DNA from 3 places in the Vibrio sp. TAP-3B genome. Region 3 is predicted to be linked to each of the others. Evidence: predicted binding sites of a transcription regulator. Region 3 holds the regulator's gene; each other region holds the start of a gene.
The links. The regulator PurR, encoded in region 3, represses purine synthesis genes. The targets are predictions, from matches to a motif close to TNANGNAAACGTTTNCNTNA.
Positions count from the first base shown of each region.

Region 1 (10,765 bases), 1.0 Mb from region 3:
TCACGCTGCGCAATCTGACAGACCAAGCGCTGGCTTTACTCGACCAAGCCGCTATTCAGGAGTTACTCCCACCTGGGTTATACAATCATCAAATCACCATGAGTCAGGCGCTGCATACCATCCATCGCCCACCACCCAATATCAATTTGGATGAGTTTGATGACGGCAAGCATCCGGCGCAAATTCGCCTGATCATCGAGGAGTTACTCGCGCAAAACCTATCCATGCTGGCCGTACGTAACCAAGGTCAAAAAGATATCGCGCTTCCTCTAGGGCCCTGCGGTCAGCTCAAAGAGCAGTTTTTAGCACAATTGCCTTTTTCACCCACCAATGCCCAAGCTCGGGTGGTGCAAGAGATTGAAGCCGATCTGGAAAAACCGCACCCTATGATGCGCCTTGTTCAAGGTGACGTTGGCTCAGGTAAAACACTGGTCGCAGCCTTAGCAGCGGTTCGCGCTATTGAACACGGCCATCAAGTGGCTTTGATGGCCCCCACCGAACTGCTCGCTGAGCAGCACGCGATTAACTTTGCTCATTGGTTTCAAGAAATGGGCATTCAAGTTGGTTGGTTGGCAGGCAAACTCAAAGGTAAAGCCAAAGAAGCCGAACTGGCGCGCATTGCCAGCGGTGAGGCTCAAATGGTAGTGGGTACTCACGCGCTATTCCAAGAACATGTCGAATTTCATCATCTCGCGCTGGTTATCATCGATGAACAACATCGGTTTGGTGTTCACCAGAGATTAGAACTGCGGGAGAAAGGGGCAAAACAAGGTGCTTATCCACATCAATTGATCATGACGGCTACGCCGATTCCGAGAACATTAGCGATGACGGCGTACGCCGATTTAGAAACCTCGGTGATTGATGAACTGCCACCAGGCCGAACGCCAATTCAGACGGTTGCCATTCCGGATACCAAACGAGACGATATTGTTGAGCGTGTGCGTCATGCTTGTTTAAACGAAGGCAAGCAAGCGTATTGGGTGTGTACCTTAATTGACGAATCGGAAGTTTTAGAAGCACAAGCGGCGGCGGATACCGCCGAAGAACTACAACGCACATTGCCTGACGTCAACATTGGTTTGGTGCACGGACGAATGAAACCTGCTGAAAAGCAAGCGGTCATGCAGGACTTCAAAGACAATAAGTTGCACCTGTTAGTTGCCACCACGGTGATTGAAGTCGGGGTCGATGTGCCAAATTCCAGCTTGATGATCATCGAAAACCCAGAGCGCCTAGGTTTGGCTCAGTTGCACCAGTTGAGAGGCCGTGTGGGACGTGGGTCAGTCGCGAGCCACTGTGTGCTGCTGTACCATTCACCACTTTCCAAAACCGCGCAGAAACGCTTAGCTGTGCTGCGCGAAAGCAATGATGGTTTCGTGATTGCTCAAAAAGATTTAGAGATCCGAGGGCCAGGTGAACTCCTCGGGACCAAACAAACCGGTCTGGCAGACTTTAAAATAGCGGACTTAGTGCGAGATCAACGCTTAATCCCTGAAGTTCAGCGCATCGCTCGTCATATTCACCACAACTATCCGACCCATGCAGTCGCCATCATCGACCGCTGGTTAGGCGAACGCGATATTTACTCCAAAGCTTAACAATGTCCAACGAGTCTCATCCATTCGTTTGCCCTTTGTTTTTCATTTTTAAGCAAACGTTTGCTTTTTGGCTAAATCTCTCTATAATCGCGCACAAATTTTTAAGGTGTGTTTATCACACGCCACCAACCTGAGTTGACACTGATTAACAGCAATCACAGGTAATAACGTCAGCTCCACCCTGCTCTCCCATTCAGCGAGATCTGGGCAAACATTGCGACTAGCGAGACAAACCATGACAACTTCAAACCGATCTTCGGAACTGGTCTATCAATTAAATGATCGTCCTCCTCTACCTCAAACTATTTTTGCGGCCGTTCAACATTTATTAGCAATGTTCGTCGCCGTTATCACCCCTTCTCTGATTATTTGTCAGTCTTTAGGTGTGCCAGCAGACCAAACCAACACCATCATCAGCATGTCATTGTTTGCCTCTGGGGTGTCCTCGTTTATTCAAATTCGTACCTTTGGCCCAGTTGGATCTGGTTTACTCTCGGTTCAAGGCACCAGTTTTAACTTTTTAGGTCCAATCATTGGTGCGGGCCTATCGTTAAAGGCTGGTGGCGCCGACATTAGCACGATGATGGCCGCCATTTTCGGTACTATTTTAGTTGCCTCCTTTGCCGAAATTCTACTTTCTCGTGTGCTTGAGCACGCACGTCGTATCATCACCCCTCTGGTCTCGGGTATCGTGGTGACTCTTATCGGTCTCACTTTGATCCAAGTTGGCTTGGTATCGATGGGTGGCGGCTACGCCGCAATGGATGATGGATCGTTTGGCCGTTTAGACAAACTGGCGCTCGCAGGAACGGTACTTGGTTTGATCGTGATGTTGAATCGCTCCAAGAACCCTTATATTCGCGTAGCCTCGATTGTGATTGCCATGTTCGTTGGTTACGTGATGGCTTATTTCATGGGCATGGTGGATACGTCTGCGCTAGGCGAGACCGCTTTCGTTGCGCTGCCCGTGCCAATGCAATACGGCCTATCGTTTGACTGGTCGCTGTTTATTCCGCTGGTCTTGATTTTCTTTATTACCGCACTGGAAGCGATAGGCGATATTACCGCGACATCTGAAGTGTCTGGTGAGCCGGTAAAAGGGCCGATTTACATGAAGCGCATTAAAGGGGGCGTACTGGCAGACGGTCTAAACTCAGCGATTGCGGCGATATTTAACAGTTTCCCGAACTCTACGTTCAGCCAAAACAACGGAATTATTATGCTCACCGGCGTGGCTAGCCGTTACGTCGGCTACTTCATTTCCGGCATGCTGGTGATTCTCGGTTTATTCCCAGGTGTGGCGAGCTTTGTTCAACTGATCCCAGAGCCAGTGCTTGGCGGCGCTACCATCGTGATGTTCGGTACCATTGCCGCAGCCGGTGTGCGCATTATCTCCCGCGTTGAGCTCGACCGCCGCGCCATTCTGATCATGGCATTATCCTTTTCAATGGGACTTGGGATTGCACAAAAACCGGAAATTTTGCAGTTTATGCCAGAGTTCATTAAAAGCATTTTCTCAACCGGCGTGGCTGCAGGTGGTATTACGGCGATCATTTTGAACTTGCTGTTGCCCGAGAAACTGGCAGAAGAAGAGGAGCTTTCGGCTCAAGAAGTAAAAGAGTCCTAAGTTTAATAATGCGCCCAGCCTAACTTTAGGCTGGGCTATTGAAAGAACAGTCTCACTTTAAATTAGCTTATGTTTGTCGGAAAACTGATTTGTGCAATCAAGCCGCCTTCGCTACGATTACGCATCACGACAGACCCAGAATGCTGGCTCACGATACGCTTGACAATGGCCAGCCCCAGCCCTGTCCCTTCGCTACCACGAGCGGTATCGCCGCGCGTAAAGGGCTCAAATAGCTTAGCGACTTGAGATTGCTCTATCCCCGGCCCGTTATCTTCAACGCATACCCAGACCAGTTGCTTATCTGCGGTGGCGCCCGTGCTGATTTTTACCCAACCATTACCGTAACGCAGTGCATTCACGACGAGATTACTCACCGCTCGTTTTATCGCAATCGGGTTGCCTTTCGCGGGAGGTAGATTGGGATTGAGATCGATTTCAATTTCAACCTCATAACCACCTTCTGAACTGGCCACATCACTGGCAATCGTACTGATATCCACTGACTCAAGTGACTCTTTATTCACGGGTTTGAGATAATCCATAAATTGGCTGATGATTTCGTTACACTCTTCGGTATCACTGATGATCCCTTCCGCGAGGTAGCTGTCTTCAGGCGACATCATTTCCGTCGCCAAGCGAATGCGAGTTAACGGCGTGCGCAAATCATGACTGATGCCGGCCATCAGTAAGGCGCGATCTTCTTCCAGCTCTTGAATGCCTTGGGACATTTGATTAAACGCTCGCGTTACCGAACGAATTTCAGATGCTCCTTTTTCAGGCAGGGGTGGCGGAATGTCACCTCGTCCTACGCCCTTCGCCGCTCTTTCTAAAGCCACCAGCGGACGGTTTTGTAAACGTATAAATAACCAACCACCCACGATGATCAATAGCGCCATGATGAGGCTGTTACGAAACAGTGGCGCGAAGTCTTCTTCTTGAAGTTCAGAGAGAGGGATGCGAATAATCGAATTCGGTAGCTTTTCGATGTGCATCCACAAAATATAACTGTCACTACCCAGCAGTAGCCGCACTTCTGTCGGCGAGCCTAACTCCTGGCTCATTTCTTCCGACATCAAATCAATCGACATGGCGTGATGAAATTCCGTGGTTTTTTCACTATCGAGGCTGTGAACCGTCACTCCTAACCTCTCGAGTAACTGGCGTCGCAAAGGCGCATCGGACTTTAAATCGCCTTCATCATCCAGCACGAGGTTTAATTCATGAGCGAGAATTTTATTGAACTGTTGCAAGCTTGGCATCAAGGCGTAGTTAAAAACGGCGTAATAAGAGAAGACTTGGCTAGCGAGCAGCAAAGAGATGAACAGTAAAATGGATTGTGTCAGTGAACTACGAATGCGCATGCAACGTTCCTGGTGGTTATAATCGCAAGATTTCAGCCCTCAACAATGGTTGAAGGCTGAAGTTCTATCGCCCAGAACAGGCGTTTGGAATCAGCGAATTAAACCGCGTTACCATCCGGGACAAAAACGTACCCCAAGCCCCATACGGTTTGAATATAACGAGGCTTGCTCGGATCATCTTCCAGCATGCGACGTAAACGCGAAATTTGCACGTCAATAGAACGTTCCATCGCCGAGTATTCACGTCCACGAGCCATGTTCATCAACTTATCGCGTGACATAGGCTCACGCGCATTCATCACTAAAGCTTTCAGCACCGCAAACTCGCCCGAGGTCAGTGGCATCGATTCTTCACCTCGGAACATTTCTCTCGTGCCTAAGTTGAGGCGAAATTCACCGAACTCAACCACTTTTTCTTCCGTGCTTGGTGCCCCAGGCAGCTCCACGGTTTGGCGGCGTAATACGGCTTTAATACGCGCGAGTAACTCACGCGGGTTAAAGGGTTTCGGTAGGTAGTCATCTGCGCCCACTTCCAGGCCGACAATACGATCCACTTCATCACCTTTGGCGGTCAGCATTAAGATGGGTAACATGTTGTTGGCATGGCGTAAGCGGCGACAAATCGACAAACCATCTTCGCCTGGCAGCATTAAGTCCAGCACCATTAAATGAAAATTTTCGCGCGTGAGCAGGCGATCCATCTGTTCGCCATTGGCAACACTTCGGACCTGAAAACCTTGCTCAGAAAGGTAACGCTCCAATAGAGCACGCAAACGAGCATCGTCATCAACCACTAAAATTTTATGATTTTCTTGCATTGAAACATCCTTTCAGAAGCGTCTATTGTCGAAAATGTATCACTGTTTTTTCAAACGTGCTTGAGCAAATTGTTACTCTTTTTATCTTAAGTGGTTTATTCGCTCTTAAACGTGCGTTTTCAGCACCATTTATTGGCCGTAATTCCACTCCAGCTCGCGCTTAGCATCAAGTAACTCTTGCTGAGATTCTTCGAGTTTCTGACGCTTTTTCTCAATTTTATCTGCTTTTCCAGATCGTTTAGCCTCCGCCAACTCTTGTTCACGCTCTTGTACTTCTTGCGCTTTTTCTTCAACTTCAACTTGCAGTTCCTGACGCAATGTTTCTTCTGAACACTCGTTTTGAATCGCGGCCAATGCACGCTCTAAGCCCTTAATACGATACTCATTGCCTTGTGCTTTGGCGTACTCTATCTGCTGTTCAACCGCTAACTCTTTAGCCTCACAGCCTTTCACTTCATCTTTAGCGAAAGTTGGCAGAGAAAACCCCATCATGAGCACAGTGCCACACATTACTGCTTTGATCATTTTACGTCTCCGATAAACGCATACGCGCTTTTTGTATAGAAAGTATATTGGCGTTCAAACCTGTATCTAACTTGCCAATATCGACTCACCAAACAGGTGGTAAAGCCTTATTCCCCCGTGTTTGGCTTGGTGTATTCAATCGAGTTGATGAACCACTCTTTTTCCCCTTCCGGCGTTCGTACCGTGAACTCGTCATCCACTTGTTTTTTTAACATCGCTCTCGCCATAGGCGAATCAATGGAGATGTAATCTTTCGCATCGCCATAAATCTCTTCCGGCCCGACAATGCGAAACCGTTTCACATCGCCCGCTTCGTTTTCAATCTCAACCCACGCTCCAAAAAAGACTTTGCCCTCTTGCTGCGGTGAGTAGTCCACAATAGTGACGTCAGGCAAAAACTTTCTGAGAAAGCGAACACGACGATCAATCTGACGTAATAGTCGCTTATTGAAGGTATAGTCCGCATTTTCCGAACGATCGCCCAAACTGGCAGCCCAAGTCACGATTTTGGTGATTTCTGGGCGCTTTTCATGCCAAAGGTAATCGTGTTCTTGTTTGAGCTTATTGTAACCTTCACGTGTAATCAGCTTAGTTTTCAATTGAACTCCTTCCTCCACTAAAAAATGCCACTCTTCAGCAGCATTAAGGAAATGACATAACCAAAGCGTACCTCAAGGCAGGCTTTGGGGCTTAATATGATAAAGCGGTCGAAAAACTACTTTTCGTAATCCGGCTTTTTCGTCACGATATAGTTCGTATCACTGGAAACAACTGCACCATGTTTGAGAAAGTTTTTACCTAAAATCATGCTGTAATGAAAGCGGCCACGGTTTTGTAAATTGACTCGGATCTTCTTCTCAAGTTCCCCTAATTTTACCTGCATTTCGACCACGGGACGCACGTTGGCTTTTTCTCCTTTTTTTGCTTTGATACGCATCACATCGACCACTTCTCGGGTAAATTTTTTCGTCATGCCTAAGTCGTTTTCATAGGTGAAGCTGACCAGATTCTTGCCATCTTGTTTAAATTGTTTGATGTTCTTGGCGTTGATGGAGCTAACGTCAGCGCCAGTATCCAGTTTGACAGGGAAAGACATCCCTTCGACTTGCGCCACTTCGATGTGACCGGCTCTAAACAACGGTCTCGCATCCAATAAGTGGTCGGCTCGTGTGTTGAGCAACACTCCACCTTTGGCGATATCATGCCCAAAGACAAAGAACGGGTGAGGCTCATCTTCATCCAGTACATCGAGCGCAAATTCCATCGGTCTTTCTTGGCTACCGAAGAGGAAATTCCCCTCAACAACAGGGCGAGTTGAGTTACCCACCTTGAGCTTTTTCAAGACGAGCTTAGTGAGTTTTTTTTCTTTGCCCTGTTCATCATTCAAATAAAATGTGACTAACTCGTCTTTGCCTTTTTCGGTCAGCTCAAACCCATTCACACGCAATAACGGGGTTTTTACGGTAAAAGTTGGGTAAGCTGAGACGGTATAACCATCAATAGTGACTTGTTCCTCTGGCGAGATCACTAGGGGGTTTGACTTAAGCGCATTTTGGAACGTTTTTTCTACCCCACCTAATAAGTTTTCTTTGTCAGTATCAATCACAAAATGCTGGCTAGCGACATCCTTACCAAGGCGAATTTGCGAGCTGAATTTGCTGCGATCACGTAAATACACCAACCACCGCTGGGTTTCATTTTCGCCCACCTTGACTGGCAAATACACCAACGGGCGTTCCCCTTTTGTCGTTTTCAGCATTCGTACTAAAGGCAATGTGATGGGATGACGTTTACCGTTCTCACCCTCTAAGGTGAAAGACACTGTTTTTTGCTTCTTATCAATTTCGATGTCGAGTGCATGTGCGTTGGTGTAACGACTGGTGGTTGAAATGCTCATTTTGTAAGGTACGCCCTCTACAGCAACGGTTTCCTTCTTTCCAACCATTTTAGCCTTGGGTTGTGCTTGTAGGTAATCGTATCCCGCAAAGACCCACGCATGGTTATCGAGAAATGTTTTACCAACCAAGATGGGAGCAGAAAACTGAGTACGTTTAGTGAGGTTAACGACCGTATCGACAGTCTGTCCGGCAATGGTCATGGGCATTTTCACGGTTGGACGTAAAATGGGTTGCTTACTCGTGCGGCTGCGAATGGCACTCACCCGCTCAAGGTCGTCAGTGATTTTGATGGCTTTGCCTGTATAGGGGTGCGGAATAGTAAAACTCACCGAGACCTGATAAGGCGCAAAAGTACCGGCTTCCCACTTCGCTTTGGTCCCTCCCAAGTCATCGACAATGGCCCACAGTAACTGACTGTTTTTCAAACGCTGGTAGTCTGGATGAGTGCTGCTGACCTGAATATTCTCTGCATGCATGGAGGTGGTATCCGCCCCCGTATCAATCTTGCCGATAAAGGGCACATCTCTTAATTCTGGGATCTGACTGTAGTAAACGCTCTCCACCCGGCCTAACACCAGCTTGTCGTCTAGCTGATATACAGGCATTTGCGTGGTGGCTGATATGGATTGCGCCCAACTAAACGTGGCAACAAGTAAGGCACTCGTGAGAGCTAAAACCAAAGAGATTTTTTTCATCATGATGATCCGTATGAGTCGAGGGTGCATTTGTTAGTCGATAACTGAGGGGATAAGTTCTCAATTTAATTACAGTTTTGACATAAACCTAACCAATGTCCAACAGCGCTCGGTAAATTTTTGCCAAGCTAATTTTAAAACATTGCAAATTGTTTAAATAACCCCAATGTTCTATACAACTAAAACCGAATTGAAAGAGAATACACGGATGAGCCAAGCTATCTGTCGCATGATTGCTCAAGAGCTAAATGCTCGCCCTGAGCAAGTCAACGCCGCTGTCACCTTAATTGATGACGGTAACACGGTCCCTTTTATTGCACGATATCGTAAAGAGGTGACGGGTGGCCTTGATGATACCCAGCTGCGTACTCTGGACAGCCGTCTATCTTACCTTCGAGAATTGGACAGCCGTCGTCAAACCATTCTGAAATCCATTCAGGAACAAGGCAAATTAACCCCAGCGCTGGAACAAGAAATCACTCAAGCAGACAGTAAGACCCGCCTTGAAGACCTTTACTTACCTTATAAACCTAAGCGTCGCACCAAAGGTCAAATCGCAATTGAAGCGGGGCTAGAACCGCTCGCGGACACACTTTGGAACCACCCACACACGGAACCGGAAAGCGAAGCAAGCCACTATATTGATGCGGACAAAGGTATCGTCGATACCAAAGCGGCACTGGATGGTGCACGTGCGATCATCATGGAGCGCATTGCAGAAGACGCAAACTTACTTGAGAAGGTTCGTCACCACTTAAACCGTAACGCCGAGTTAGTCTCGCGTGTGATCGAAGGCAAAGAACAACAAGGTGAGAAGTTTAAAGACTATTTCAACCATAGTGAGCCTCTGAGCAAAGTACCATCGCACCGCGCACTGGCCATGTTGCGTGGCCGTAATGAAGGCTGCTTAACCTTGGCGATGAATGCCGATCCTGAGCAACAAGAAGGGGCGCGTCAATCTTATTGCGAAACCATCATCGCCGACCATTATGGGGTGACGCTAAGCAGTGCTCCTGCGGATGCATGGCGCAAACAAGTGATCAGTTGGGCATGGCGCATCAAAGTATCGATGCACATGGAAACCGAATTGATGGGCGCACTGAAAGAGCGCGCAGAAATCGAAGCGATTGACGTCTTCGCGACGAATCTAAAAGATTTATTGATGGCTGCACCGGCGGGGCCTCGTGCCACTTTGGGTCTGGATCCCGGTCTGCGAACAGGCTCAAAAATCGCCATTGTCGACGCCACAGGTAAAGTGTTGGCAACAGAAACCATTTACCCTCACCCGCCACAAAAGCAATACGACAAGTCAGCACAACTCATTGACCAATTGATACGTAAATACAATGTCGATTTGATTGCGATTGGCAACGGCACCGCCTCTCGCGAAACCGATAGCTTTGTGGCCGACGTAATCAAGCGTGGTAACCTGAAAGTACAGAAGATCATTGTCAGTGAAGCGGGCGCGTCGGTTTACTCGGCATCGGAGCTCGCCGCGAAAGAGTTCCCAGATATGGACGTATCATTGCGCGGCGCGGTGTCGATTGCCCGTCGCCTGCAAGACCCGCTGGCAGAACTCGTGAAAATCGACCCGAAATCAATCGGGGTCGGCCAGTACCAGCACGACGTAAGCCAATCGATGCTCGCCAAGCGTCTCGATGCCATCGTTGAAGACTGTGTCAACGCGGTCGGCGTCGACGCCAATACTGCGTCAGCAGCACTACTCTCTCGCGTCGCGGGGTTATCGAGCACCATCGCACAAAACATCGTCGCGTTCCGTGATGAAAATGGCCGCTTCAACACCCGGACCACCTTAAAAAAAGTCCCCCGTTTAGGGCCTAAAGCGTTCGAGCAGTGTGCGGGCTTCTTGCGTATTATGGACGGAAAAAACCCACTGGATGCCTCTGCCGTTCACCCTGAAGCGTACCCTTTAGTTAAAACCATCGCCGAGAAGAACAACAAAGACATCAAAGCACTGATTGGGGATTCCCCTTTCCTAAAAGGTCTGCATGCGGTGGATTACACCGACGAGCACTTCGGGGTTCCAACGGTGACCGATATCATCAAAGAATTGGATAAGCCGGGACGTGACCCGCGTCCTGAGTTCAAAACCGCCACCTTTGCCGATGGTGTGAACTCCGTTTCTGATCTAGAGCTGGGGATGATTTTAGAGGGAGTGGTATCAAACGTGGCGAACTTTGGGGCCTTCGTGGACATCGGCGTTCACCAAGATGGGCTTG
Region 1 covers NZ_CM173495.1:2,577,319-2,588,083, reverse strand. The annotation lists gene recG (ATP-dependent DNA helicase RecG) at 1-1,601, shown strand, start outside; gene AC3D28_RS12225 (uracil-xanthine permease family protein) at 1,837-3,228, shown strand; gene envZ (two-component system sensor histidine kinase EnvZ) at 3,291-4,589, opposite strand; gene ompR (osmolarity response regulator transcription factor OmpR) at 4,688-5,407, opposite strand; gene AC3D28_RS12210 (DUF1090 domain-containing protein) at 5,537-5,932, opposite strand; gene greB (transcription elongation factor GreB) at 6,040-6,531, opposite strand; gene AC3D28_RS12200 (putative ATP-dependent zinc protease) at 6,648-8,528, opposite strand; gene AC3D28_RS12195 (Tex family protein) at 8,734-10,765, shown strand, end outside.
Region 1: a site for PurR is predicted at 1,650-1,669, ahead of AC3D28_RS12225 (uracil-xanthine permease family protein). Genes of this name have one in related genera too.

Region 2 (10,765 bases), 1.1 Mb from region 3:
TTCGCACCGCAACGAATACCAACTGGAGTTACCGATATGCTAACCATCAACTCTGATGCAAAATTAAAAGACCTGCTTGAGTTCCCTTGTTCTTTTACTTACAAGGTAATGGGGCATGCAAAGCCTGAACTTCCAGAACTTATCCTTGAAGTCATTCAGCGCCATGCTCCAGGTGACTACAGCCCAAAAGTAAAACCAAGTGCTAAGGGCAACTACCACTCGGTGTCAATCAATATCACGGCAACCTCTATCGAGCAGGTTGAAACCCTATACAAAGAGTTAGGTGACATTGATATTGTGCGCATGGTTCTATAGTTTTTTTGATGGATTAAATTTTTTTTGAAAGCAGCTTTCGGCTGCTTTCTTTTTATTTATCAGCCAGATACTGTGACCGTTTATTTCTTTTAGCTAAAAATCTGTGACTCAACGGTAGAGCATCTGGTGTATCCAGTTTATAATCCAAAAACTTTATATATTAGCGACAGGAATTCCCATGCCACACCAACTTGTTGTAAAACGACTTGGACGCCAAGACTATGAGCCGGTATGGAAGGCAATGCATGAGTTCACCGATCAACGCTCGGATGAAACCCCTGATGAAGTTTGGCTGGTAGAACATAACCCAGTATTCACTCAAGGTCAGGCTGGCAAAGCTGAGCACCTGATTAATACGGGTGATATTCCTGTTGTACAAAGCGACCGCGGTGGTCAAGTCACTTATCATGGCCCGGGTCAACTTGTGGCTTACTTCTTGATCAACTTACGTCGTAAAAAATTGGGCGTACGAGATCTCGTGACACACATCGAGAACCTCGTGATCAACACATTAAAAGCATACAATATCGACGCAGCCGCACGCCCTGACGCTCCAGGCGTTTATGTCAACGGTAAGAAAATATGCTCTCTCGGTTTACGCATTCGTAAAGGGTGCTCGTTCCATGGCTTAGCCCTGAACGTCAATATGGACTTAACACCATTTCTACGTATTAACCCTTGTGGTTATGAAGGCATGGAAATGGTTCAGGTTAACCAGTTTGGCGGCCCAGACGACGTAGAAACCGTAGAAAAACAATTAATAGAAGAACTCGTTACTTTGCTCGATTACGAGCGAGTAGAATTCAGCACAGAAGCACCTTCTCAAGGTAATAAAGCATGAGCAAACCAATCCAGATGGAAAAAGGCGTTAAATATCGTGACGCCGATAAAATGGCATTGATTCCCGTAAAGAATATGCCTTCAGAGCAGAAAGAAGTGTTACGTAAGCCTGATTGGATGAAAATCAAGCTGCCAGCCGATAGCCAACGAATTCAAGACATCAAAGCGGCAATGCGCAAGAACAAACTTCACTCAGTATGTGAAGAAGCCTCTTGTCCTAATCTGGCGGAATGTTTTAACCACGGTACAGCGACCTTTATGATCTTAGGTGCGATCTGTACCCGTCGTTGTCCTTTCTGTGATGTTGCTCATGGTCGCCCACTGACTCCTGAAGCAGAAGAGCCTCAAAAACTGGCGAAAACCATCGCCGACATGAAGCTGAAATACGTCGTCATCACTTCTGTAGACCGTGACGACCTGCGTGATGGTGGTGCACAGCACTTTGCCGACTGTAACCGCGAGATCCGTGCGTTGAACCCCCACATTAAGATTGAAACACTAGTTCCTGACTTCCGTGGTCGTATGGATGTGGCACTTGATCTAATGAAAGACAACCCGCCAGATGTCTTCAACCACAACCTAGAAACGGCACCGCGTCTTTACCGTAAAGCTCGCCCAGGCGCGAACTACAAATGGTCTCTACAATTACTGAAAAAATTCAAAGAGCAGCACCCAGACATTCCGACTAAATCAGGGTTAATGATGGGGCTTGGTGAGACAAAAGAAGAAATTGTTGAAGTACTCAAGGACCTGCGTGAACACGGCGTCACCATGTTGACTCTCGGTCAATACTTAGCGCCAAGCCGTCACCATCTGCCAGTAGAGCGTTACGTTCCGCCATCAGAGTTTGACGAGCTCAAAGAAATCGCACTGGATCTAGGCTTCACTCACGCTGCCTGTGGCCCATTCGTTCGTTCTTCTTACCATGCCGATATGCAAGCGCAAGGTCTTGAGATCAAATAAACGACTTGCTTTTAATAACAAAAAGGTTGGTCTTTCACCAACCTTTTTGTATCTCAACACAAAAGCCTCCCTACCCCTTCTTATTCGGTGCATGTCATTCCGACCAGCCTAAGTGGAATCAGGAATCTTGTTTCACACACTCTGGTACTCTAAGCCTTTCCCCTAAGCAGACAGCACTCTGAAAACAGATTCTGAATCACGTTCGTTCCTCAACGGTTCAAAATAACAGAACAGGTCACCCCTCCCGCTTGTAGGGAGTATACTGAGGACTTACCCAAACGTTAGAAAACAAAAAGGCCCTCAATTGAGGACCTTAGAATTTCGCGATTTTTCGAAATCGACTCAGCCTATGAGGCTAACGTTTACAAAGAAAATTACGCGTAAACGGGTAGACGCTTACAGATCGCTAGTACTTTCTGTTTTGTCGCTGCGATAACTTCCTCATTGCCGATGTTATCCAAAACGTCACACATCCAGTTCGCTAACTCTTTTGCATCTTCTTCAGTGAAGCCACGGCGAGTGATTGCTGGCGTACCCACTCGGATACCAGACGTCACGAACGGGCTACGTGGATCATTTGGTACTGAGTTTTTGTTTACAGTAATGTTTGCCGCACCTAGTGCTGCGTCCGCATCTTTACCAGTGATATTTTTGTCGATTAAGTCTACGAGGAATAAGTGGTTCTCTGTACTGTTAGATACAATTTTGTAACCGCGCTCTTGGAACTGACCAACCATTGCCTTAGCGTTTTTTACGACGCGAGCTTGGTATTGTTTAAACTCTGGCTCCATCGCTTCTTTAAATGCGACAGCTTTACCAGCGATAACGTGCATTAGAGGGCCACCTTGACCACCAGGGAACACCGCTGAGTTGAGCTTCTTGTACATTTCTTCACCTGCATTAGACAGGATCAGACCGCCACGTGGGCCAGCTAGCGTTTTGTGCGTGGTGGTTGTCACAACATGTGCGTGTGGTACTGGTGTTGGGTATTCACCCGCTGCGATAAGGCCAGCTACGTGTGCCATATCTACGAATAGGTACGCGTTCACTTTATCTGCGATTTCACGCATGCGTTTCCAATCCACGATTTGCGAGTAAGCCGAAAAACCACCGATGATCATCTTAGGATTGTGCTCAAGCGCGAGCTGTTCCATCTCGTCGTAGTTGATTTGACCCGCCTCATCGATACCATAAGGGATAACATTGTAGTGTTTACCAGAGAAATTTACCGGAGAGCCGTGAGTTAGATGACCGCCGTGCGCTAGACTCATGCCTAGCACCGTGTCGCCAGGGTTGAGCAGCGCCATGTATACGGCGCTGTTTGCTTGAGAACCTGAGTGAGGCTGTACGTTCGCGTATTCACACCCAAAAAGCTCACATGCACGATCGATAGCAAGCTGTTCTGCTTTATCAACGTATTCACAACCGCCGTAGTAACGCTTGCCTGGGTAGCCTTCAGCGTATTTGTTCGTTAGCTGAGAACCTTGCGCTTCCATTACACGTGGGCTTGTGTAGTTTTCAGAGGCGATGAGTTCAATGTGTTCTTCCTGACGAAGAGTTTCTTCCTGGATAGCTGCGAACAGTTCCGCATCGTAATCTGCGATGTTCATATCACACTTAAGCATCTGTATCTCCTGACTCAGATTAGTACTGAAAGTTACAAAAAAACTGTTGAATGACCCTACGCAAACGTTTTCGTCACTCTAATGGCGCGCATTCTACATAATTCGATCTGGGTCATAAAGAGAAATTTACACTTTTTCTCATGCAGTTTTTTCATGATGACAAACAATAAATATCATGGCGATGCTGCAAACCTCTACCATGATTTATCGACTGTCAATTTTCGGCTTTACACCCTGTAAAATAGCAATTACATAGGTTTACCGTAAATTTTACCCTTTAACTACCGAAAAGATCATCTTTTTACTACTATGCTCGCCTTGTTTATCACCAACGACTGCAAACTTGATGGAAAAACACTCACTAAAAGAAGACTGGATAGCAATTCTCACTGGGACCTTTTTGGTCGCTCAAGGGGTTTTCTTTCTCCAATCCGCAAACCTTCTTACTGGAGGGACAACCGGATTGGCTCTGCTTATCAGCCAATTTACACCTTTTACGTTTGGTACGCTTTATTTTTTGGCTAACAGTCCTTTTTACTTACTCGCATGGCAACGCTTCGGCCGTCATTTCGCCATTAACAGTGCAATTTCTGGCGCTTTAGTCTCTATCTTTGCCGATCATCTTTATTTGCTGATTTCGCTGGAATCAGTAAACGAAGTTTATTGTGCGCTCATCGGTGGCCTGTTAATGGGCTTGGGTATGCTGATCTTATTCAGACATCGTTCTAGCCTTGGTGGCTTCAACGTGCTTTGTTTGTTCATTCAGGATAAATTCGGTGTTTCAGTCGGTAAAAGCCAAATGGCTATTGATGCGTGTATTCTGTTCGCCTCGTTCTTTTTTGTCTCGCTTGAGGTGGTTGCTCTATCAATTTTCGGCGCATTGGCACTGAATGTCGTACTGGCAATGAACCATAAACCCCACCGCTATTCCGTCTCCTATGGCTCTTAAAGACGCAAAAAAAGGCTTTGGAGAACACCCCAAAGCCTTTTGATTAAGATTGAAATCCTAGAAGGTCAATCACCTAGCCTTCTATCAACAAAATTCGCGTTTCGTACGGTCGTAATATTTGATGATGAGAGGCCACCGCGCAGGCTGAATTTTGATAATTAGAAAGCAAGTTCTTGGCTGTGTTCATTTCAAAATATTCCGGCAAAACACACTCGACCTCTTCGCCATAATAGTTGTTGATACACAGCAGCGTTTGGCGCTCATTTTGACGAACATAAGCAAAAATACGTTGGTGCTCTGGTAGCAAGTCTTCATAACTGCCGTCTGTGATCACTGGTACTTGTTTACGTAGCTCAATCAAACGCTTGTAGAAATAGAAGACGGAATTCAAATCCGCAATCGCGTGTTCTGCGTTAATGTCTGGATAATTACTTGCCACTTCAAGCCATGGTGTCCCTTGAGTAAAACCCGCATGTTTTTGGCTATTCCACTGCATTGGCGTACGCGAATTATCACGTGATTTCTGCGCCAGAATCGCCATCATGTCGTGGTGTGACACGCCACCACGATGCACCATGAGATCGTACATATTGATGCTTTCTACATCGTGATACTGATTGATCTGACTATAGCCTGGATTGGTCATACCAATCTCTTCACCTTGATAAATGTACGGCGTACCTTGCATCATGTGCACTGACGCGGCGAGCATCTTGGCCGATTCCACTCGGTATTGTTTATCGTCGCCCAAACGGCTAACAACACGGGGTTGGTCGTGGTTACACCAAAATAGCGCCCCCCAACCTTGTCCATTCAAACCCGTTTGCCAATGGTTGAAAATTTGTTTTAACTGAATGAAGTCAAACGGTGCTTTGGTCCATTTTTCACCATTGGGATAATCGACCTTCAGATGGTGGAAGTTGAACACCATCGACAGCTCTTTACCGTCTAATGAAGAGTATTGCTGGCAGTGCTCTAGCGTGGTTGACGACATCTCACCGACGGTCACGCTACCGTATTTCTGGAATACCGCGGCACTGATTTCTTGTAGAAACTCATGCACACGTGGCCCATCAGTGTAAAAACGGCGGCCATCACCAATATCATCACTCGGGAAATCTTGCTGTTTAGAAATTAGGTTAATGACGTCGAGGCGGAAACCATCCACGCCTTTCTCTGCCCAAAAACGGATCACCTTTTTGACTTCTTCACGCACTACTGGATTTTCCCAGTTCAAATCCGCCTGCTCTTTAGCGAAAAGGTGTAAGTAATATTGCCCAGTGGCTTCATCCAGCTCCCACGCATTACCACCAAACTTCGATTGCCAATTGTTTGGCTCTGCGCCATCTACCGGATCTTTCCAGATGTAGTAATCACGGTATGGGCTGTTTTTATCACCCAATGCCGATTGAAACCACTGATGCTCAGTCGACGTATGGTTGACGACGATGTCCATGATGATACGAATGCCCAGCAGGTGCGCCTCTGCCAGCAAGTTCTCAAAATCTTGCATCGTGCCGAACTCTGGGTTGATCGCGTAGTAATCGGAAATGTCATACCCGTTGTCGATCATTGGCGACTGATACACCGGCGTCAGCCAAATCGCATCGACACCGAGGTGCTTGAGATAATCCAGTTTAGAAATGATCCCTCTAATATCGCCCGTGCCTTTACTTCCACTGTCACAAAAGCTTTTTGGGTAAATTTGGTAGATGGTTGCGGTTTTCCACCAGCTCTCATCATGCTTGGTCATTGCCATTTCTAACACTCACTTACCAGTCATCGGAAACTTAAAAAATTTGAAAATAGAAAAACAAGAAGAGGCAACGACACCGCTACCTCTGATTGAATTACGCGCTTGCAGTCTCAAGCTCTCCTTTGATTTTGGCTCGCTTATAGAGAACCAAAGTCAATGCCGCAGGAACCACCGTCGCCACTAACATCGCCACCGCAAACACACCCCAGAACTGTGGTTGAATCGATAAAATACCTGGTAAGCCACCCACACCAATACCGTTAGCCATTACGCCAGCACTGCCACAAATGGCGGCAGCACACGCACTACCGATCATCGCGCTTAACATGGGGAATTTATACTTTAGGTTAATACCGTACATCGCAGGCTCAGTAACACCTAAGTACGCTGAGATGGCCGCTGGAACAGAGATATCACGTTCGCCATGTTTTTTGCTGATAATAATGATGCCAACCACTGCAGACGCTTGAGCGATGTTTGAAAGTGCAATCAGAGGCCAAATTGGTGTGCCGCCTAACTCTTGCATCAACTGCAGGTCTACTGCGTTGGTAGTGTGATGAATACCGGTAATCACCAGTGGCGCATACAGAAAGCCAAAAATGGTCGAGCCAATCATTGCAAAGTCACCCGTCATGGCGGCTTTCGCTGCGAATGCCACGCCATCGCCTAACAGACGGCCAAATGGACCAATGATAGAGTGCGCAAGAATCACAGAAATGATGATAGAAACAAACGGCACCACCACTAAGTACAGGTAAGAGGGAATGATGCGTTTTAGATTCGTTTCAATAAACGCCAATGCGATCCCCGCCAACATTGCAGGAATCACTTGCGCTTGATAACCGACTTTTTCGATGACGAACAACCCAAAGTCCCACACTTCTGGGGCTTGTTTACCGATCAGGTAGGCGTTCATCAATTGAGGAGAAACCAGCGTCACACCCAGCGTGATACCAAGAATGGGTGTCCCGCCGAGCTTTTTCACGGTAGACCAGCACACACCAACAGGTAGGAAGAAGAAAATCGCTTCACCAATCAACCACAGGAATGAGTGGACCGTTGCCCAGAATTGGCTGATTTCTGTCAAGGTTTGGCCATCAAACATCTTGATGTCGCCAATGACATTACGGAAACCAAGAATGAGACCGCCGGTAATGATTGCCGGCAATAAAGGAACAAAGATTTCAGCAAGGTGTGAGATACCGCGTTCAATAATGTTCATATTTTGGCGAGCGGAATTTTTTGCTTCGTCTTTGCTCGCTTCACTTTTACCGCTTAGCTCGATCAGTACTTTGTAAACCTCATCGACTTCAGTACCAATCACCACTTGGAACTGGCCTGCGTTGGTAAAACAGCCCTTCACCATCGGTAGTGCTTCTAGCTGTTTCGTGTCTGCTTTGTCCGTATCATTGAGAACAAAACGCAAGCGAGTTAAACAATGGCTTACACTGGCAATATTGTCCGGTCCCCCGACCAGCTCAATAAGACGCTCCACGTCTTTACGCGCAATCTTACTCATAACTTTGTCCACCCTGTATTGGATACATTCGATTCATCATTTTATTTTTTATAAATGGGAACATTCCCATTTCTTGATTTTAATATTGCCACCCAAAGACAAAAAACAAAATGGGAACAATCCCATTAATTGAGAGTGATCACAGTATAATTTTAAAGCAGAATTTCTTAGGAAGGATGCTCAGCAGACTGGCTGTTGAGTAAAGTGAACGACTGAGTCGTCGCCACTTAATTGATTAATCAGCATCTCAGCAGCTTTTTCACCAGCATAGGCATAGCCGGGGTCAACGCTGAATATTTTAGGAAAAAGGAAAGAAAGCAGCTCATTTCCACCTACGCCTGTTACCACTACATCTTCTCGATCTAGCTCTTGTAGACGCTTTATCACACCCAGCGCAATGGTATCACTTGCGCAAACAATCGCTTGCGTATCGGTTTGCAGCACTTGATCGACGAGCTGGTACGCACTCTCATGGTTGAGTTTCCCTGTCTGGAAACAAGGGACAATGTGTTTGCGCTCACACCACGCTCTATAGGCATTCAAACGAGCTAAGCCTGTCGTTCGATCTTCTGGGTCAACGCCAATGTAGGCAACACGAGAAAGTGACCGCTGGGTTATGTACGCCAGTGCCTTTTCAATCACGCCTTGGTTATCGTAATTGATAGACGACACTTCATCGGTATCCATCGCGATAACAACAATACGGCTCCCCCACTCCGCCAACGCTCGCTCATCACACCCTGTAAAACCAAATACGATGATACCATCCACATTGCGACGCTTAAGCACCTCCAAATGTTCGTTGGTCTTATCACGGTCAAACTGACTCTCCATAATCACCACATCATAACCTGCCGAGTACAACCGATTAAGCATGGTACTGACAGCGCGGTTTTCGGACGGAGAGTCGAGACGGGAGATAATCACCCCAATGACTTTTTGACTGCCTCCACGCATCGACTGCGCAGATTTCGACGGCACGTAACCAGACTCACGAATGATTTGCTCAACTTTCTTACGCGTTTGTGGTTTCACTTTTGGGTCGTTGGTTAACACTCGGCTTACCGTCGACTTGCCGACACCAGCCAGTTTCGCGATATCAAGAATGGTGAGTTTTTTGCTCATAAATGACTAAATCAGGATAGGTGAATAGTTAGGTGTTTGAACTTTAACAGCAATAGAATAAAAGGGAAGCAAACGCCTCCCTTAAACACACCACTTTTTGGGGATTACTTCTGTAGATATCCAGGTACGTCAGCCACGCTATCAAGCACCACCGTCGCCAGCGCTTCACCTTGTGAAGTGATCGGTTTGCCAGTGCGAACCAAAATCTTAGTGCCGACACCCGCCGCTTCAGCCGCCATCATATCTTCCGCTTTATCACCAATCATGACCGATTTCGCCATATCGATGTTCAAAAAATCGCGAGCAGAAATGAACATGCCTGGCTTTGGCTTGCGGCAATCACAATCTTGCTTGTAATCGCCGATACCTTGTTCAGGATGGTGCGGGCAGTAATAGATACCATCAAATTCCACACCGTGCTCGACAAAATTCCAATCCATCCATTGGGTCAGTGACAAGAAACGATCCTCACTGAATTTACCGCGCGCGATGCCAGATTGGTTGGTCACAAGCACCAGTAGATAGCCTTGTTGTTTCAGCGCTTTCGTCGCTTCAAACACACCTTCAATGTACTCAAAATCATGTTCGTCATGAACGTAGCCGTGATCAACGTTAATCACGCCATCACGATCGATAAAAACAGCAGGTTTTGCCAAAACGTCTTTCTCTATTAATTCGGTTTCGTCAGATTATACATCCCTTATCACCCTCAACACTACCTCATTGGCAGGCAGCGCTGTTAAAACCGTTGATTTGTTGAACAAGAGTCGGTCACTCTACAGCGACCCTTCTCTCCCTTCCACTCACAGCTTACACCGCGTTATTTATGAAATAAAACATCCATACCTTTAGACGTCTAGACGTAAAAATATCTATTGACTTCATTCTACTTAACCCATAGCATCAACTGAGAATTGAGCTAGAGCTCAACATTAAGTTCTGTCAAAGGCCGTTTTTGACAGCGAAGTTCCCCCGTATCTTTGGGCAGGTTGAAACATGATAGAAATTAAAAACGTCAATAAAGTGTTCTACCAAGGCAGTAAGGAAATTCTTGCCCTGAAAGACATTAACCTACACATCGCCAAGGGCACCATCTTCGGTGTGATCGGTTCATCTGGTGCTGGTAAAAGCACCCTGATCCGCTGTGTAAACATGCTTGAAGCGCCGAGCTCTGGCGCGATCATCGTCGATAATGTTGATCTCACAACACTGAGCAAAAAACAGTTGGTCGAAACCCGCCGCAACATTGGTATGATTTTCCAGCACTTTAACCTACTGTCGTCTCGCACTGTTTTCGATAATGTCGCCTTGCCTTTAGAGCTGGCCGGTAAAAGCAAATCGCAAATCCAAACTAAAGTCACGGAGCTGCTCAAGCTGGTTGGTTTGCAAGACAAACATGAAAGCTATCCCGCGAACCTCAGCGGCGGTCAAAAGCAACGTGTAGCGATTGCTCGCGCATTGGCATCCGATCCTAGCGTGCTGCTTTGTGACGAAGCCACCAGCGCGTTAGACCCGGCAACCACTCAGTCCATTCTTGAATTACTAAAAGAGATCAATCGCAAGTTAAACATCACTATTTTGCTTATCACCCATGAGATGGAAGTGGTGAAAAGTATCTGTCACGAAGTGGCGATCATTGGTGGCGGTGAACTGGTTGAAAAAGGTACCGTCGG
Region 2 covers NZ_CM173495.1:1,627,897-1,638,661, forward strand. The annotation lists gene ybeD (DUF493 family protein YbeD) at 37-315, shown strand; gene lipB (lipoyl(octanoyl) transferase LipB) at 494-1,156, shown strand; gene lipA (lipoyl synthase) at 1,153-2,118, shown strand; gene glyA (serine hydroxymethyltransferase) at 2,493-3,743, opposite strand; gene AC3D28_RS07690 (YitT family protein) at 4,090-4,692, shown strand; gene treC (alpha,alpha-phosphotrehalase) at 4,766-6,451, opposite strand; gene treB (PTS trehalose transporter subunit IIBC) at 6,543-7,967, opposite strand; gene treR (trehalose operon repressor TreR) at 8,148-9,092, opposite strand; gene gmhB (D-glycero-beta-D-manno-heptose 1,7-bisphosphate 7-phosphatase) at 9,197-9,748, opposite strand; gene metN (methionine ABC transporter ATP-binding protein MetN) at 10,089-10,765, shown strand, end outside.
Region 2: a site for PurR is predicted at 3,800-3,819, ahead of glyA (serine hydroxymethyltransferase). Genes of this name have one in related genera too.

Region 3 (10,765 bases):
ATTGCCAACCTTACTTTGACCGTGCTTCGATGTATGCTGAGAATAATCAAGCCTACCCAGACAATGGTGAACGCTTTGCCTTTTTCAGTGCAGCTTGTTTAGACATGCTCCCTAAGGTAGGTTTTCAGCCAGACATTGTACATGCCAATGATTGGCATACAGGGTTGGTGCCATTTTTATTAAAACATCGATATGGCGAAGATCCGTTCTTTGCTAATACACGCAGTGTTATTTCTATTCATAATGCGGTGTTCAAGGGAGTATTTAGTTATGACGATATACAATGTCTTCCGGAGTTTCACTGCCGAAATGTGCCAGATGCTGCGGTGAGCGCAACACATATCACCATGCTTAAAGCAGGAGTGATGAGCGCGGATAAAATTAATGCTGTTAGTCCGACTTATGCACAAGAACTAAAAACTGAGCTTGGTAGTCATGGGATGGCTTGGGAGTTCCAGCAGCGCGCGCAGGACTTAGTTGGCATCTTGAATGGCTGTGATTACGGTGCGTGGAACCCCGAGACCGACGTGTATTTACCAGTGAATTACAGCGCTAATGACCAAAGTATGGCCAGAGGCAAGAGTGCTTGTAAAAAAGTGCTGCAGCAACGTGTAGGTCTCATAGAAAAAGACTGTGCAGTGTTTGGTATGGTCTGTCGTCTTACCCAGCAAAAAGGAGTTCACTATTTATTGCCAGTATTGGCGGACTTTTTGAAGCATGATGTACAATTAGTCGTCGTTGGAACTGGTGACCCTGTTCTTGCTGCACAGTTAAAAGATGTCGCTGCGTTATTTTCGGAAAAGCTCGTGTTTGTTGAAGCGTATGACAACGAGCTGGCACATTTAGTGGAAGCCGGTTCAGACTTCTTTTTAATGCCCTCAGAATTTGAGCCGTGCGGTTTGAATCAAATTTATAGTATGGCTTATGGCACATTGCCGATTGTCAGAGGGGTTGGGGGGCTAAAAGACAGTGTAAATGATTATGATGTTGACCCTTCTCACGCGACAGGCTTTGTTTTTTATGAGCCAACGCCTCAGGCGTTATTGCTGATTATGTTGAGAGCGCTGTTACTTTATGCTCAAAACCCTCCTGAAGTAAAACGAATTCAATTACATGCAATGCAGCAGGACTTTTGTTGGAGAAAGGCCGCAGAAGCGTATTTGCACCTTTATCGCTCGGCGTTAAATTGATGCGAGTTTACTTTAAATTATAATAAAGGCACTGATTAAGGTGCCTTTATTATCTTGATTAAACGGAGTGTGGTAGGATGACATTTTGCTCAATAGTACGATTTTTTATACCGGAATATGACTCAACCGCTACTTTTTCATAAAACCTATCTGCACCCTACGAGTAATGAGTGGGTCGTATTCGTGCACGGTGCGGGGGGCAGTTCCTCAATTTGGTTTAAGCAAATCAAAGCGTATAAGCAACATTTTAATCTGCTGCTTATCGATTTAAGAGGTCATGGAAAGTCAAACCAGTTACTGAAAGAGCTGATTAGGAATCGTTACACCTTCACTGAAGTCACTCAAGACATTTTAAAGGTCTTAGATTACCTAAAAATCCAGTCTGCGCATTTTGTCGGGATGTCTCTCGGTACCATTATTGTCCGTAACTTGGCTGAACTTTCATCGGGTCGCGTGCGTTCAATGGTGCTTGGAGGCGCAATCACGCGACTCAACACCCGTTCGCAAATACTCGTTAAGCTTGGTAACTTTTGCAAGCATATCTTGCCCTACATGTGGCTGTACAGGTTGTTTGCCTATATCGTTATGCCGCAGCGAAACCAGCGTGAATCTCGACACCTTTTCATCCGTGAGGCTAAGAAGCTTTGTCAAAAAGAGTTTAAACGCTGGTTTATTTTGGCTGCAGATGTCAACCCGCTAATGAAATACTTTAAAGATAGAGAACTGCTAATCCCCACTCTCTATTTAATGGGAGAACGGGACTATATGTTCATTCAACCCGTGAAAGAGATGGTTGCGGCGCATAAGTTTAGTGTCTTACGTGAAATTCCAAATTGCGGACATGTTTGCAATGTTGAACGCCCTGAAGACTTCAATCAGTACTCAATCGCATTTATCAAGCAGCAAAGCTTGGCGGTGTAGAGTTAAATTATGAAACGAGAGAGCAGGAGAGAGTGCTAAGGTTCTCCTATTTGATGCCCACATTGCCAACAGGCGCCAAATTGCCCTTCATTCACTTCTAAACACTTAGGGCATTGCCAATCAGGGTATTCATGTCGGCGTGATTGTTTTTGGTATGCTTCCACAATTGCGATTGCTTTTAACTTTTGTTCAGGAGCAAGTAACCAAACATAAGGGTCCGTATCATCACTAAATGGCAATTCTCCTTTTAGACCGAAAATACCTTCTCCCCGAACTTCGCAGGAGATTTTTTCGCTTTTTAGCAATTCACATACAATATGTGCTTCTGCAGGGTTCTTAGCGATAAATATCTTCATTAAGAGCTTCCATTTTGTTGGTTGGGTATTGGTCTTACCTTATTCATAATCCATTTAGCGATAATTGGAAATAGTCCCAATAATGCGAATGACACTAAGACAGCGGGAGAGATGATGCCAGATAACGTTTCAATCGTGGCTAATTGAGTGCCTGCATTTAAGTAAACGGCCGTTCCTGGCAGCATGCCAATTTGGCTCGTCAGATAGAACCGGCCGACTGACATTGGCGTTAATCCCATTAGCAGATTAATCAAGAAAAAAGGGAATACAGGGATTAAGCGAAGAGAAAATAGATAAAACGCACCGTCCTTTTTAACGCCTTGATTAATAGCAGTGAGCTTTCCTCCAAATTTGATTTGAACCCAATCATGCAATAAGTAACGACTACTTAGAAATGCAATGGTCGCCCCCATTGTGCTGGCAAAAGAAACCAGTAATAAACTTGCCCAAAACCCAAAGAGAGCCGCACCAAGCAAAGTGACAACTGTTGCACCAGGAATGGAAAATGCTGTAATGAGGATGTAAGCGAAGAAGTAAACTGCCGCAGAAAACACGAAGTTTTGGTCGATGTAAGCGGTCAGTAGTTGTTGTTGTGCCTTAGCATTTTCTAGGGTTAGGTATTGACTGAAGTTCACACCTAAAAAGATGATTAGCGCTAATAGGGTAAGACCTAAAATCAGTTTCTTATTCATATTTTTTGCTCCACTTGGGTATGCTTTATAAGACAGATTTTAGTCCGAAAAAATTTCACAAAAAAACCGCAGTGTTATCTGCGGTTTACTCTATGGTTAGCGATTTATTTCTATTGAAGGTCGCTAATCAACTCGTCTCGACGAGTTTGAGGAACTACACTCCAATGAGTGCCGTTTATAGCACCTTCTAGTGCCCAGAGGAGCTCAATGCTCACAGCGGCGGAGTGTGTGTCTATTATCGCTTTGTAGGCATTAAGCGCACCTTCTTCTTCTAGCTTTTCTACCGATTCGATGCCAGCTTTCTTAAGCATTCTTTCAGTAGCTAGTCGCAAATTAGGCAAGTCTTTCAAGCGGTTAGGTTTACTTGTCGCTTGTTGCTTTTTTTCCATTTTTGCATTTTCTAAGGATTGCTTTGCTACTTCAACTAAGTGGTCGTTTGATCTCCATAAGTCGCTGGAAATCGCGTAGTACTTAGTTACGACTGGAAAACCACGCTTTTTATAAACGTATGGTTTTAGCCCTTGTTTCTCGAAATCAGATGAAGTCTTTTGGTCAGCTCGTATATGAAGTTGATTATTCACAACTAGTGCGAACATCGTATCATCGGCGAAAAGACCAAAGCCACCAAACATTGAGCGCGACTTGATCGTACCAAGTGCCTCAAATAGCTTCATAGAGTCTTTGAGTATCGGTTTATCCATGATGTGTTATCTCGGTGTAATTAATATTACGCCACCAAAAATCAGGTCCGAGAGGTTAGCAAATACATGCAGACACAATGTCAATAAAGGGTGAACTCATTATATGCATATTTGCCATCGGTAACCCCGCTACCTTCCATCGTATACGATGGTTCAGGCCGGAGGCTTTGCGTCCCATCCTTTCGGATGGTTTGCCCTGTGCGTGACAGTTGGATCATACTTTGTATATTGAATTAACATCACACTTTACGCTTGAAAGTGTGATGTTGGTTCAGTAAAAATGTGAGTTAGTGCATATTTGTGCATATTCAAGAAGAAGTTTTACTCTAAAAGAATAAGAAGGGCAAGACTGAGTCACATCCAAATAAAACAGCAAGTTATCCTACTATTAACGATTTTATAAGCAAGAAAATGTGTTGTAAATGTTATTTTTTATTAAAAAACAAGCGCTCGTAAGAGCGCTTGGATCCAGTTTTATATATTAAAGCTAATATCAGTTCAGTTTTTTCACGGTATTTCGAATGACAAGCTCAGGTTGCATTTCGAAAACACGTTTCTCATGTTCTTTATCTTTGATTCGTTCAAGTAAAATTTCGAATGCATTTTTACCTACACGACGCTTCGGTTGGTGAATAGTCGTAAGTGGTGGTGAAAAGTACTCCGCCAATTCAATATTGTCATAACCAATGACAGATACATCATCAGGTACTTTAATGCCATTTTGTTGTAAACGACTCATAAGGCCCAGCGCCATAGTATCGTTGAAACAGAAAACGGCTGTTGGACGCTTGTCCATTGCCGTTATTTGTTCTGCAACCAACACGGCGGTATCACACTCAAAGTTGCCCTCTAGAATCCAATCTTCGTTTATGGGTAACTTTGCTTCTGTCATTGCGCGGCGAAAACCAGCAATGCGCTCCTGACACGCGAGTTTTTCAAAATGACCACTTAGACAAGCGATATCCGTATGGCCGTTGTCAATCAGGTGTTTGGTTGCAATGTAGCCACCTTCTTCTGAATTATCCATAATCTTATCAGCTTGAGAGCTTTCTGGACCCCAGTCCATTACGACCTTAGGAATATCAGCATGACGGTCTAACATCTGTTTTAGCTCTTCCGTCAGGTCAGAACACATCACTAAGATACCATCTACACGTTTCTCGGCTAGCATGCGGATGTAGTCGCGCTGTTTCTCGTAAATGCCACCTGTATTACATAAGATCAGAGTGTAACCCTGGCGGTAACAGTAGCTCTCAACACCGTCAATTACTTCAGAGAAAAATAGGTTGGTGGACTGAGTCACTAACATGCCAATAGTGCGCGTTGAGTTGCATTTTAAGCTGCGAGCAACCGCGCTAGGTGCGTAGTTAAGCTCATCAACGGCTTTCATTACTTTTTCTTGAGTTGTTTCGGCAACGAAACGTGTCTTGTTAATAACGTGAGAAACAGTAGTCGTAGAAACGCCGGCTAAGCGAGCAACGTCTTTTATAGTGGCCATAAATGGTGTCCTGTATCGAGCTACTTAAAAATGCCGTGATGGAGTGTCTCAATACCAGAATCGTTTTCACACTTAGCGTTATAAACGCTCATGTTGAGTGTGTTTGGCAGAGGTTATCCTAAGAGCGGCAAAAAAGTGTGTAGCAACTGGTCGATGAGTTCTATTTTTTTCTATATGGTGATAAATCGTCATCAGCCCATTAAGAAAACACAAAAACCGCTATATTTTAGCGGTTTACATATAAATCATATTTAATCGTTTGCGCTCACATTTTAGCTCTATGTGGGCTGACTAGCAATGCTTTCAACCAGTGTTTTGTGTATTTGAAGTCACATTATGACTGCTAAGTAACCGGGTGTCTTTGCGTTAGATTAAAAGCAAACGAATAATCTACCAAGCATCTTGAAGTCATTGCGAATATGGGAAGCCCGATTTGAGGGCTTCTTAAAACAGGCGGCGATTATTCACCAAGAAGGTAAGTGCTGTCCAGTTTACAAAATGCAATTAATAGTTGCGCAACACTTGAGTAGAAACCGAATTCATCGAGCTGCTTACATTTTTGTCCAAATTGTGGCAGCCAAGACATCAACTGTTGTTGAATGAAGCAGTTTTGTTGAACAAACGCTTTTTCCATATGTTTGTCTTGTTCTAGTTCATTAGAGCGGATGATCATGTTGCCTAAAAAGTCGAGCTCAACGGCTAAGTGATCGGCTGGTTCTTTGAGGTTAACATCAACCTGAACGCCAAATTCACTCATTAATTTTTCCATCTCTTCCGCTGGTTTGTCATTGAGTAAGCCTGATTCACCAATGTACATTGAAGCGTAAGGGAGGGCGCCGTATTTTTCCGTCTTTAAGAACAGTTCGCAAAAGTCTGCGGCAAGCTCTAGTTGTGCGTCTTGACGATCTTGTAGGCGATTCAATGCGTTAACAAGGCTGTCAACGGCAGGTTTAAGGGATTCATTTTCACCTAAACCCGCTAAAAAACCGCGAATTTCAACACTGTGGTAAGTTTTCAATTCTTTGTTTGTTAATTCTTTGGCGAACAAGCTCGAAAACCACCAGTAAATTTCAGCGCGTTTTTCATTAAAAGCTTTCACTTCTTGCATTTTTGGGCTCCTGAATGATGCTTTAAGTCGTGCACCATAAGGTCAATTAGGGATATTCCCTAAGTGTAATCAATTAAAATGAATAGCAGTAACTATAATTATTATGTTTTATAGCAAAAAATGTTCATTTGTTAATGGTGGTGGGTAAGTTTGTTTTGAATCAATAAAAACGCTAAATCTTGCTTTTTAATGTATCTATGACTAGAAATGTTACTAGTTATGAATAGAATACGTCTTGGATAATAAGAAGATAGAAGTGGTGTAAATGAGCTATCACGTATTAGTCGTAGAAGATGATGTTGTAACGCGTAGTAAGCTTGCGGGATATTTCCAAAATGAAGGTTATCAAGTTAGCGAAGCAGAAAGTGGCGCAGAGATGCGCGAAGTTCTGCAAGCGGGTGATGTAGACCTTATTATGTTGGATATTAACCTGCCGGGTGAAGACGGCCTGATGCTTACTCGCGAACTACGTAGCCAGTCGGATATTGGCATCATATTAGTAACAGGACGCACGGATAGCATTGACAAAATCGTAGGTCTAGAAATGGGCGCTGACGATTATGTGACAAAACCTTTTGAACTCAGGGAACTCTTGGTTCGCGTTAAGAATCTACTGTGGCGTATTTCAGCAGCCCGTCACGGTAGTAATAAAACGGCAGAAGCCAATGAGGAACACATTGTTCGCTTCGGAGAATGGACATTTGATATTCAGCGCCGTGCACTAAGCCGTAATGGCGAACCCGTGAAACTGACCAAAGCGGAGTATGAACTTTTGGTCGCGTTATCGTCGTACCCGAATCAGGTGTTAAGTCGTGAGCGTATCTTGAATATGATTAGTCATCGAGTGGACGCGCCGAATGATCGTACCATTGACGTTTTGATTCGACGTATGCGAGCCAAGATGGAGTTTGATCCAAAGAACCCACAGATTTTCGTGACGGTTCACGGAGAAGGCTATATGTTTGCTGGGGATTAATTCTCAGGTGCAAAGAAGAAAAGGTGAGTATTCGCTCTCATGACGTTCAGCTAAGTCAATAGTTGTCAGAATAATTGAACGGTCCTTTGTGTGTGTAAAAATCCGATAAACAGTGTTTATCGGATTTTTTATGCACGTTTCCCAAGTTCAGCGTCGTCAATTAATGGTGGTCTAACAAAGTAAACTTCAGCGGATTGACTAATCGCTGAACTGATTGAAGAGACTAACTGCTAACTGATAGCCACTGTGACTCTAATAAAGAGAAAGCGCATGCTTAATCTAAGGCATAATACTTGTTGAGCGAAACGCTCTCTCAAAGGTAAAGTTGTTCAAACATTCGGAAGACACGATAAGCCAGTAAATAAAAAGTTGCCCCTCAATCGAGCAAAGTTGGCCTCGACTCCCAAGTGAGGTTATCGTGCGTCTCATATCGTGAATAAAAACGAAAAGTAAGACGATGTATTGACTTCAATTATACGCCAAGGAGGAATCTGAGTGGTGCTACATTGCTATATTTGTGCCATTCATGTAATTTCTTAAAAAGCTCACTGAATATATATACCCAAACGATTCCAAGTTACAGAGCCAGAGTGTTACCAGTGATTTTTCCTTAATCAAAGTAACCTAGCGGAATAGCCCCCATTTCCAAGGCCATTTTCGTTAAACCATTTACCACGAAATTATCTGGGTATATAACCTCGTGGTATACGCATCGGTTTAGAATAAAACAATAATCATCCAGAATTTAGGTAGTAGTATGTCCGGAGTGTTAAATACGGTTGATCAGCGTACAAACTTAGTTGGTGAGAACCGATTAGAGCTTCTGCTGTTCACTTTAAATAGTCGTCAATTGTTCGCTATTAATGTGTTCAAAGTCAAAGAGGTGATTAAGCTTCCACCGTTGACCAAGCTTCCTGGCTCTCACTATAACATTCGTGGTGTAGCCTCCCTAAGAGGTGAAGCGGTGCCTGTCATTGATTTACGCGGTGCTATTGGCTTCCCTGCTTTGCGTGGTGAAGCGGAAGAAGAAAATCTGATCGTGACTGAGTACAATCGTACTGTTCAAGGTTTTTTGGTGGGTTCAGTTAAGAATATTATTAATACCGCATGGACAGAAATTCAGCCGCCACCGTCAACATCTGGTCGTTCTAATTATCTAACGGCTATCACCCAAGTCAGAGATGCTGATGCTTCTCAGATTGTTGAAATTATTGACGTTGAAAAGGTATTAGCGGAAATTGTGCATTACGATGTCACGATTTCAGCCGATATTTTAGATGAAGAGCTTTCTCAAGCAATGGTCGGACGTAATGTTTTAATTGTGGATGATTCTTCTACGGCTCGTAATCAGGTTCGCGATACGCTTTCCCAATTGGGCATGAACATCATCGAGTGTCGCGATGGCCTAGAAGCGCTGACGGTTCTAAAGCGTTGGTGTGATGAAGGTAAGGATGTTGAAAAAGAACTACTGATGATGATTACAGACGCGGAAATGCCGGAGATGGATGGTTACAAACTTACTCACGAAGTTCGTAATGACCCTCGAATGTCAAAATTATTTATCACATTAAATACCTCACTAAGTGGCAGCTTTAATGAAGCGATGGTGCAAAAAGTGGGCTGTGATCGTTTGATTTCTAAGTTCCAGCCCGACTTATTAGTTGAAGCAGCACAAGATAGACTGCGACTTGTTCTTGTAAATGATGCGAAATAGGCTTTAGGTATAAAAGGGAGGGACAGCCTCCCTTTTTTCAAGAACTCCTTTCACCATTTAGTACTTTTTGAGTTGAGCTAAGCTGGGTTCTGCGCTCGGGCAACATTTACTGCCTCTTAAATCAATTGTACGAGGTTAGTTAGGTAAGGGGGATCACTTACGTTTCGGCTGTGCATCGATGCATTGACCGTTTACATTTGTCACTGAAGGATCCATAAGGTGGAGATACAGTGGCATAATATCCAGTGGTGTTTTTAGAGTATTCGAATCTTCACCTGGGTATGCTTTTTCACGCATACGGGTACGGGTTGCACCAGGGTTAATCGCGTTAACACGGACTGGTGTATCACTCAGCTCGTCAGCCAGCACTTGCATCATGCCTTCTACAGCAAATTTAGAGATTGCGTATGCGCCCCAGAAAGCACGGCCAGAATGACCAACGGTTGACGAGGTAAACACGATACGACCCGCTTCTGATTTACGCATCACAGGCAGTAGTGCTTGAGTCATCAAAACTTCCGCTTTCACATTGATCTGCATGATGTCATCGAAGTCTTCTTCGTTGAGCTGCTCAAATGGGCACAACGCACTCAGTACACCCGCATTGTGTAGTAGCCCATCCAAGCGACCAAATTGCCCCTCAATAGTTTCCGCCATATCAATGTAATGTTGTTTCGTTGCGCCTTTTAGATCAAGAGGAATGATAGCGGCTTGTGGGTAGCCAGCTGCTTCAATCTCATCATAGAGAGATTCAAGATTTTGAACATTTCTGCCTAAGAGAATAACAGTGGCGCCGTGCTCGGCGTAAGAAAGCGCGGCTTGACGGCCGATGCCATTACCAGCACCAGTAACAAGAATGACTTTACCTTTTAGGGCATCAGCTGAAACAGAGTAGTTCACGGTGATAAATCCTTATTATTGTAAGAGGGTCCATGATAGTTAATTGACGCTAAAAACGTCTGTTCTTCAATGGAAAATCTTGGTAATCGTGACGAGATGGTTACAATACACCAATTCATGTGTTATACCAATTCCAGAACTTTCGTTAGGTATGTTATCCGAACGCTATCAATCAGAACAAGTGGTTACAAAACTCGTTGCCTTCTCGCTGATGTTTCTGCGTAACATAACGACGTAACCTAGAATGAGATAAAGGAGCTCTCGTTGGAATTTTTATTAAATTATGGTCTATTTTTGGCCAAAATCATCACGGTTGTTGCCGCGATAATTGTTCTACTCATTATTGTGAAATCGGCTGGTGGCAAGTCGGGTGCAGCGAAAGGGGAGTTAGAGATTACCAATCTTTCGGAACAACACAAACAATCTGTTGAGCAGTTAGAGCATCACTTACATGACGATGCTTTCATTAAGGCGCGCGATAAAGCCGTCAAGAAAGAAGAGAAAGAGAAAAACAAATCTCGTGAAAAAGAGATCAAGCAAGCGAGTAAAGAGGGGGCACTAGATAGCAAACGTGAACCTCACTTATTCGTTCTCGATTTTAATGGCAGTATCGATGCGAAAGAAGTGAACTCATTACGAGAAGAAATCACTTCTATTCTTGCTGTCGCACGTGAAGGTGATGAAGTGTTGCTTCGTCTAGAATCTGGCG
Region 3 covers NZ_CM173495.1:572,359-583,123, forward strand. The annotation lists gene glgA (glycogen synthase GlgA) at 1-1,190, shown strand, start outside; gene AC3D28_RS02775 (alpha/beta fold hydrolase) at 1,308-2,111, shown strand; gene AC3D28_RS02780 (putative signal transducing protein) at 2,147-2,467, opposite strand; gene AC3D28_RS02785 (TVP38/TMEM64 family protein) at 2,467-3,159, opposite strand; gene AC3D28_RS02790 (TfoX/Sxy family DNA transformation protein) at 3,270-3,860, opposite strand; cyclic di-GMP riboswitch class I at 3,977-4,066, opposite strand; gene purR (HTH-type transcriptional repressor PurR) at 4,354-5,358, opposite strand; gene torD (molecular chaperone TorD) at 5,819-6,466, opposite strand; gene torR (two-component system response regulator TorR) at 6,732-7,442, shown strand; gene AC3D28_RS02810 (chemotaxis protein CheV) at 8,200-9,156, shown strand; gene AC3D28_RS02815 (YciK family oxidoreductase) at 9,310-10,056, opposite strand; gene sohB (protease SohB) at 10,321-10,765, shown strand, end outside.